2 regions of the Pseudomonas sp. B2M1-30 genome follow, and region 1 is predicted to be linked to the other one. Evidence: riboswitches for the same ligand, from Rfam matches in the RefSeq annotation. Region 1 holds a riboswitch; the other holds the start of a gene.
What was found. A riboswitch is a leader RNA that binds a small molecule or an ion and turns the genes downstream of it on or off. The one in region 1 is predicted to bind manganese.
Positions count from the first base shown of each region.

Region 2: another riboswitch for manganese. It lies ahead of N8H74_RS27920 (TMEM165/GDT1 family protein); the one in region 1 lies ahead of mntP (manganese efflux pump MntP).

Region 1 is NZ_JAOEJT010000002.1:60,775-64,983, forward strand. It holds gene N8H74_RS03955 (tyrosine-protein phosphatase) at 1-1,004, shown strand, start outside; gene N8H74_RS03960 (AraC family transcriptional regulator) at 1,047-1,973, opposite strand; gene mntP (manganese efflux pump MntP) at 2,138-2,701, opposite strand; yybP-ykoY riboswitch at 2,710-2,879, opposite strand; gene N8H74_RS03970 (ATP-binding protein) at 2,927-4,209, opposite strand, start outside.
Region 2 is NZ_JAOEJT010000022.1:65,505-69,713, reverse strand. It holds gene N8H74_RS27930 (2-hydroxyacid dehydrogenase) at 1-831, shown strand, start outside; gene N8H74_RS27925 (class I SAM-dependent methyltransferase) at 865-1,863, shown strand; yybP-ykoY riboswitch at 1,904-2,026, shown strand; gene N8H74_RS27920 (TMEM165/GDT1 family protein) at 2,115-2,699, shown strand; gene N8H74_RS27915 (M48 family metallopeptidase) at 2,820-3,638, opposite strand; gene N8H74_RS27910 (methyl-accepting chemotaxis protein) at 3,903-4,209, shown strand, end outside.

The DNA.
Region 1 (4,209 bases):
CGGGCACCTACAGCGCCTACAACTACTACCTGCAATCGGCGATCGACGGCGGTAGCCTGGGAGGCGTCGAGTCCACGGTCGGCGGTCAGGTGCACGCCGATGCGGCGAGTTACCTGCTGCGTCAGGACGCGATGATCGAGCAGGCCGCCGCGCCCTACGCCAGCGGCACTGACCTTAAGGTCGGCCAATATCGCCTCTGGACGACGGCGCTCGCCGGTTATCTGAGCACCGACGGTTCGTCCCACGCCGCCAGCAGCAATGAACACAGCCAGGGCATGATGGTTGGCGTCACCCGGCGTTTCAGCGAGCAACTCAGCGCCCATGGCGGTTTCGGCTACAGCAAGGGCAGCGTCGGCGGGGCCGGTGGCGAGGCGGATACCGATTACACCTTCCTCGCGCTGGGCGCACGTTTTGCCCCCAATGGGCTGGAGCGCGGACTGTTTGTCGACGCCGATGCCAGCGCCGGTTACATCGACTACGACAGCAAGCGCGACCTCGGCGGTGGCCTGGGTTCTGCCAAGGGCAACAGCCACGGCAACCTGACCGGCGCAACGCTGGCGCTGGGTTACCGTTTGCCGGTCGATGGCGTGACCCTTGAACCGCGCCTCGGTATGCGGATCAGCCGCGTGGACCTGGCCGGTTTCAAGGAAAAGGGCAGCGAACTGGCGCTCGATGTCGATGACCTGCAGCAAACCCGTCGCAGTGCCGTCGCCGATCTGAATGCGTCATTCGCACCGGTGACGATGGGGGCCTGGCAACTGGTGCCTGGCGTTCGCGTCGGTTACGAGCATGTGCTGGGAGACCATGAGGTCGACAGTGAAGGCCATCTGCTGGGGCTGGATATCGAACAGCGCGCGGCGTTCGATAACCGCGACCAGTTCAGTGGCGCGGTGAATGTCATGGCCAATCTTGGCCCGCTGAGCGTGGGGGCCGAAGTCGGTGCCAGTGGGGGCGATGACAGCCATGGCTTTGCTGGCAGCCTCAAGGCCAGCTACCTGTTCTGACCGGCCAGCGGTGGCGAGGAAGCAAGGTTCTTCGCCACCGTTTCAACGCAGTCCTTTGCGGACATCTGCCGGACTGACGCCGTAAGCACGCTGAAAATACTGACAAAACCTGCCGACATTGCTGAACCCGTATTGCAGCGCCACCTCGCTCACCGAGGACACCGTGCCTAGCGCCAATGCCTCACGGGCACGCGCCAGCCGTACCTGCCGCTGATACGCGACAATCGAAGTCCCCGTAAACCGCCGAAACCCGTCCTGCAAGGCGCGCAGACTGACGTTGCTCAATTGCGCCAGATCCGTGCCGCTGACCAGATGCTGCGGATGCGCCTGGATGTATTCGATCGCCTGTTTCACATGTCGGGGCGCAATCATCGGCTGTGGATGGCGCAACGCTTCGCTGAAATTGTGCGGCCAGGCTTCCAGCACCGCATCCACCAGCATCTCGCGCAGGCGTGACGGCAGCAGGGTGCCAGCGCTCATCAGCAGGTCGAACTCGGTGCCGGTCGCCAGGTCGATCAGCGCACGGATGCCCTGGCACGCCGCGCTGTCGAGATTGACCTTGGGTTCGAACTGCAGCTTTTGCAGGATCGGCCTGCCGAGCAGCGTCGACAGGCGCTCGGTGAGAACCCGGCGGCCAATCGACATGCCGCGATGGGCGTGATCGTCGATGAAACGCATCGAACGCAGTTCGGCCTTGTCAACGGCCAGCCCGACCTGCGTCGTGCCCAGCGATTCGGTGGCGTGGTTGAAGAGGATTTTGCCGGCGCTGGGAATGACAAACGTCACTTCATCGAACGGCAGCGGAAATTCGACGGCGAAATCGCCGCGATAGTGCATGCGCCGGAAACTCACGTCTTCGTAGCGGCCATACACGCCGCCAATGACGATGTCCTTGGGCGGTGGCGGAGAGTCGCCGTAGCGGTTGCCGAACATTTTGGAGAACAGGGCGCCGAAGTCGTCGCGGTTCATGTCATTGGATCTGAGGATGATGTGCTGTCGCGTCGTGCCTGAGTACACCTGAGGTCGCCTTGGCTATGTGCGGGTCGGACAAACGCCGGGACGTTAGCAGGCAGAAATGACAGATTCGTGACTGGCAGCCCGGCGCGCCTGCCAGTGTTCGCGGGCGGTCGGTATCAGGCCGACAGATGCTCGTACAGAATCGTCGCCCCGACGATCATCAGCACCACGCCACCGACGATTTCAGCACGCTTGCCGACCAGGGTGCCGAGAACTCGGCCGAGCATCACGCCGACAGTGACCATGGTCATGGTCGCCAGGCCGATGGCCGCTGCTGCCACCCAGATGTTCACGTCGACGAAGGCCAGTCCCACCCCGACGGCGAGGGCGTCGATGCTGGTGGCGACAGCGGTAATCGCCAACACCAGGAATGAATGCTGACCGGGTTTTTCTTCTTCCTGCTCATCCTGCTTCAGGCCGTTGTAGATCATGTGCAGGCCCAGCACCAACAGCAGAGTGAAGGCGATCCAGTGATCCCAGTTTTCCACCCAGCGGGTGGCAGCCTGGCCGATCAGCCAGCCCATGATCGGGGTGATGGCTTCGATGACACCGAAGATCAGACCGGTGCGCAGTGCTTCGGTGAGGCGTGGTTTGTTCAGGCTGGAGCCTTTGCCGATGGCGGCAGCGAAGGCGTCCGTGGACATGGCCAGGGCGAGGAAGATCAGGGAAACAGGATTCACGGGCAAGACTTCCGGTCGGGCTATGAGTCAACGACACAACCACACGCCCGACCTCAGGCATGGATGTGTCGTCGGTCTCACCAACCAAAAGGTGTTCGTACCACGGCGTGTTGCCGAGAATGTTGATACGAACGCTTCCGAAGGACTCGGAAACAGGCTACTCCCCAACGAGGCCGGCATCATAGACGGGTCAGGATGAAAAATTCGTCAAATTCGCTTAATCGATCAGCCCACGGCCGGGCCCGCATTGATCCGCAGTTCGGCACACAGTCCGCCCTGGGGGCGGTTGTAGAGTTGCAGCGTGCTGCCGAGCTTGTTGACGATCATCTGCACGATCGCCAATCCCAGGCCTGCACCATTGGCATGGCCCTGGCTGTAGAAGCGCTCGAACAACCGCGCGTAGTCCTGTTCGTCGATACCCGGACCTGCGTCTTCGACGCTGATGCATGCGGCGCCGCAGGGGTGGGGGGCGACCTGAACCCGGACTTCGCTGCCGGACGGCGCGAAGTTGAGCGCGTTGGTTACCAGATTCTGCAAGGCGATGGCGAGGGCCACCGGATCGGTTTCGACGGGGCAGTGATGGTCGCTGTCGAGGATCAGATCGACGTTTTTTGCCAAGGCCAGCGGCGTTAACTCGGCAAGTTCTTCGCGCACCAGCGCGGTCAGCTCGACGCGGATTTTTTCCGCCGCCGCCAGGCGCGGTTCGATGCGGGCCATGGTCAGCAACTGACTGGCGATGCGCGTGGCGCGATCCACGGCGCTGACCAGAAACTCCAGCGCCTCGGCCTGTTGCTGCGCACTGGTGGCCAGTTGCGCGTTCTGTGCATGGATGCGCAGGATCGCCAGCGGTGTGCGCAGCTCGTGGGCCGCATCGGCGATAAAACGCCGCTCCCGTGCCAGCAGGTCATCGATCTGCTGCAACAGGCGGTTGAGCGCGGTTTGCATCGGTTCGAGATCGTTAGGCAGAGGACTCAGGTGCAACGGCTTGAGGGTGTCGGTGTCGCGACCCCGGATTGACTGGGCCATGACCCGCAACGGTTGCAAGCCCCAGCCGATGGTCAGCCAGATCAACGTCGCCAGCAACGGCACGCCGATCAGGCTTGGCCACAGTGTGTGGCCGACGATGCGCTGGATCAGATCCTGCCGGATGTCATCCCGTTCGCCGACCCAGATCAGCAACCCTTGTTGCGTATCCTTGAGCAGAAATGCGCACCAGTCTCGACCGTTTTCCATCAGGTCGTGGGAGCCGAGGGTGGCCGGCGGTTGATCGAGCAGCGGCGCCTCAGCCGAGCGCACCAGCAACTGGCCGTCGTTGCGCCAGACCTGAAAGGTCAAACGCGTCTCGTAGGGATGTAACGCCTCGCCATCGTCCATCCGGCTCATGGCCTCATCGAAGGCGCGATGCAGGCGATCCCAGTCGTTATCGTCGGGATCGCGCTGGGCCAGCACGCCTTGCAGCAGGCGCGCACTCTGCGCCAGTTGGGCGTCGTAGATCTCTTCGATTTCGT
Region 2 (4,209 bases), on a different contig from region 1:
CGCCTGCAAGGCGCCACGGTGGCGATCACCAACAAGATTCTGATCGACGCCGCCGCCATGGCCGCCAACCCGGATCTGCAACTGATCCTGATCACCGCCACCGGCACCAACAACGTCGACCTGGCCGCCGCCCGCGAACGCGGCATCACCGTGTGCAACTGCCAGGGTTACGGTACACCGTCGGTGGCGCAGCACACGATCATGCTCCTGCTCAACCTCGCCACCCGCCTGGCCGACTACCAGAAAGCCGTCGGCGAAGGTCGCTGGCAGCAGGCGAAACAGTTCTGCCTGCTGGACTACCCGATCATCGAACTGGAGGGCAAAACCCTGGGTCTGCTCGGCCACGGCGAACTCGGCGGCGCGGTGGCGCGCCTGGCTCAAGCGTTCGGGATGCGCGTGTTGCTGGGGCAGATTCCCGGTCGCCCTGCCCGCGCGGATCGTCTGCCGCTGGAGGAACTGCTGCCACAGATCGACGCTCTCACCCTGCACTGCCCGCTCAACGAACACACCCGCCACTTCATCGGCGCCCGCGAGCTGGCATCGATGAAGCCCGGCGCCCTGGTGGTCAACACCGCCCGTGGCGGCCTGATCGACGAACAGGCGCTGGCCGATGCCTTGCGCAACGGGCATCTCGGCGGCGCTGCCACCGATGTGCTGAGCGTGGAGCCGCCCACCCATGGCAATCCGCTGCTGGCCGCCGACATCCCGCGCCTGATCGTCACTCCGCACAACGCCTGGGGCAGCCGCGAGGCCCGGCAACGGATCGTGGGGCAATTGCGCGAAAACGCCCAGGCCTTCTTCAGCGGTAAGGCGCTGCGGGTCGTCAGTTGATAAACTGCGGCACTTTTTTTCACGGGAGCAGTTATGGATCCGCGCAGTGAAGTACTGCTTCGTCAGGCCGAGTTATTCCAGGGTTCGCTGTTGTTGGCCGGCTTGCCCGCCGACGACTTGCTCGGGCGCCTGCCCGATGCGTTTGGCTGGTGCTGGCACGCCGGCGATCAAGCCGCGCTCGATGCGCGTTTCGCCGGGCGCAGCCATTTTGGTGTGAATGTCCCGGAGCGCGAGTTCGACAGCGCCGTGGTGTTCCTGCCCAAATCCAAAGACTTGACCAATTACCTGCTCAACGCCGTGGCCGCGCGCCTGGCCGGGCGCGAGGTGTTTCTGGTCGGGGAAAAACGCAGCGGCATCGAAGGCGCGTCCAAACAGCTCAACCCCTTCGGCAAGCCGCGCAAGCTCGACAGCGCGCGGCATTGCCAGTTGTGGCAAGTCACCGTGGCCGACGCACCGCAGGCAAAACCGCTGGAGAGCCTGGCACAGACCTACGAACTGCCGCTGGCCGAAGGCCCGTTGAAGGTCGTCAGCCTGCCGGGCGTCTTCAGCCACGGTCGCCTGGATCGCGGCAGTGCTCTGCTGCTGGAGCATCTGGACAAACTGCCGAGCGGGCATCTGCTGGATTTCGGCTGTGGCGCCGGTGTATTGGGCGCGGCGATCAAACGTCGCTATCCCGAGACGCAGGTGACGATGCTCGACGTCGATGCGTTCGCTACCGCCAGCAGTCGCCTGACCCTGGCTGCCAATGGTCTGGAAGCCGAGGTCCTGACCGGCGACGGGATCGATGCCGCCCCGATGGGTTTGAACGCGATTCTGAGCAATCCGCCGTTCCATACCGGCGTTCACACCAACTATGTCGCCACCGAGAACTTGCTGCGAAAAGCAGCCAAACATCTGAAAAACGGTGGCGAACTGCGCCTGGTGGCGAACAGTTTTCTGAAGTACCAACCGCTGATCGAAGAGCACCTGGGGGTGTGTGCGATCAAGGCCGAGGGCAATGGCTTCCGGATTTATCGGGCCAAACGCGGCTAGAAATTTGTACTTGCTCTATCGGATCGGCGAAGGCAGAATCCGCTCCGTCCTAGGGGAGTAGTCTCCCACGAGCGCCAAGCTCGTCCGGCATACGTCAACATACTTGATCCTCAGATCATGGCGTATGCGACCCAAGCGTCCGCAGCAGACGGATCGCAGGGTTTGACAAGACCTATGACACGCACACCTTACCCGGGGCGGGAAGGCTGTACGTGTCATAGCCGTGTCGACCCGCCCCTTAGGAAATCCTGATGCTGGACTCGTTACTCGTTCCCACCGCAATCGTTGCCTTGGCCGAAATCGGCGACAAGACGCAACTGCTCGCGCTGATTCTCGCCGCTCGCTTTCGCAAACCCTGGCCGATCATTGCCGGTATCGTCGCTGCGACCCTGGCCAACCACGCGGCAGCCGGTGCGGTCGGCGCCTGGTTCGGCAGCTTCTTCTCCGACTCGGTCCTGCACTGGATTCTCGCCGCCAGCTTCGCCGCCACGGCGCTGTGGACCCTGGTCCCGGACAAAATGGACGACGACGAAGCCAGCACCGCCCGCAAGTTCGGACCGTTCCTGACCACGCTGATTGCGTTCTTCCTCGCGGAAATCGGTGACAAGACCCAGATCGCCACGGTGATGCTCGCCGCGCAATATCCGGAACTGTGGCTGGTGATCATCGGCACCACCGCCGGCATGCTGATTGCCAACGTTCCGGTGGTACTGGCCGGCAACTTCGCGGCGGAGAAACTGCCGCTGACCCTGATCCGTCGCCTCGCGGCTTCGGCGTTCATGATTCTGGCGGTTGTTGCGGTGTACAAGGCGATGCAGAGCAGTGGCTGGGTTTGACGCGATAACCCGGTAACACCGCGTTATCGCTCTTCGCGAGCAAGCCCCACCGATTTACGGCTAATCAATGGGGGGAACAGGCTTGCTCGCGAAGAGGCCATCAGCCTCGCCGAAAATCCCTCAGGACTTCGGCGCTTTTTCGTACAGCGGCATGACCTTCGGAATTGCCGCTTCCAACGATGCGATACGACTGGACGACGCCGGGTGAGTGCTCATGAATTCCGGTGGCGAACCCTCGGAAGCCTTGCTCATCTTGTTCCACAGCGTGATTGCCGCATTCGGGTTGTACCCGGCGCGGGCGGCCAGCTCCAGGCCGATCAGGTCGGCTTCATTTTCGTTGGCCCGGCTGTTCGGCAGGGTCATGCCGTATTGGGCCACGGTGTCGGCCAGCGCCATGCTGTCCTGGCCCAACCCCAGCAACGCACCGGCGCCCTGTTTGGCCATTTCGATGCCATAGGCCTTGGACATCGCTTCACGACCGTGCTCGCGCAGGGCGTGGGCGATTTCATGGCCCATGACCGCAGCGATTTCATCGTCGGTGAGTTTCAGGCTGTCGATCAGCCCGGTGTAGAAAATGATCTTGCCGCCAGGACCGCAGTTGGCGTTGAGTTCATCGCTCTTGATCAGATTGACTTCCCATTTCCACTGCGCCGCATCCGGACGGAAATTCGGCGTCTGGGCGATCAGGCGGTTGGCAATGGCCTGAACCCGCCTGGCCTCGTTGCTGGACTTGTCCAGCACACCCTTGCTCGACGCCTCGCCCACGGTCTTCTGATAGGACTGGGCGTACATCTGGTCGACCTCTTGCGAGGACAGCAGGCTGGACATGTACTGCTTGCGTTCCACGCCCACGGCACCGCCGCTGGTGGTGTTGACCGACTGGCAGCCGGCCAGCAACAGCGCTGCGCTCAGCGCACCTACAACCAATGTCTTGTTCATTCAAAAGCTCCCTGAAAACCTGCCGCGTATCCTAGGCGGGTAAATGTATCCGCGCCAGATACAACGGACGTGTTGCACGCACTTTCAGAAACTGCCCGCCCACCCTGTAGGAAAAATTTCACAGACACCTGCGAGCCTCGCGGCAACTGCGTCGCGTACCGATCCATTTGCGACATTTCTGCGCAATGGCATCCGGCCTGACTCATGGCGCAATGCCTGCTGCCGATACAACAGCGCAGACGTCCTCTCGCGTGCGGAGCCCTCATGAAATTCAAGTCGATCCAGTTTTCCGTAGCCGCCCTGGCCGGCGCCATCGTACTCAGCGTGGTCGCCGCGCTGGTGCTGTATGCGCTGTTCTCCGGCGCCCGCACGCAAGACATGGTTCAGCAACGAACCCAGGATCAGTTCGAGCAGGTCATCGAGCAGCGCCTGACATCGCTGGCGCAGACCCAGGTCAGCCAGATCCAGCGCGAGCTGGAGGCACCGCTGCTGATCGCCGGGGGGCTGGTGCGGGTCAATGCCCTGCTCGGCACACCGGGCGTCGAGGGTCAGCCGAAACTCACCGTCAGCC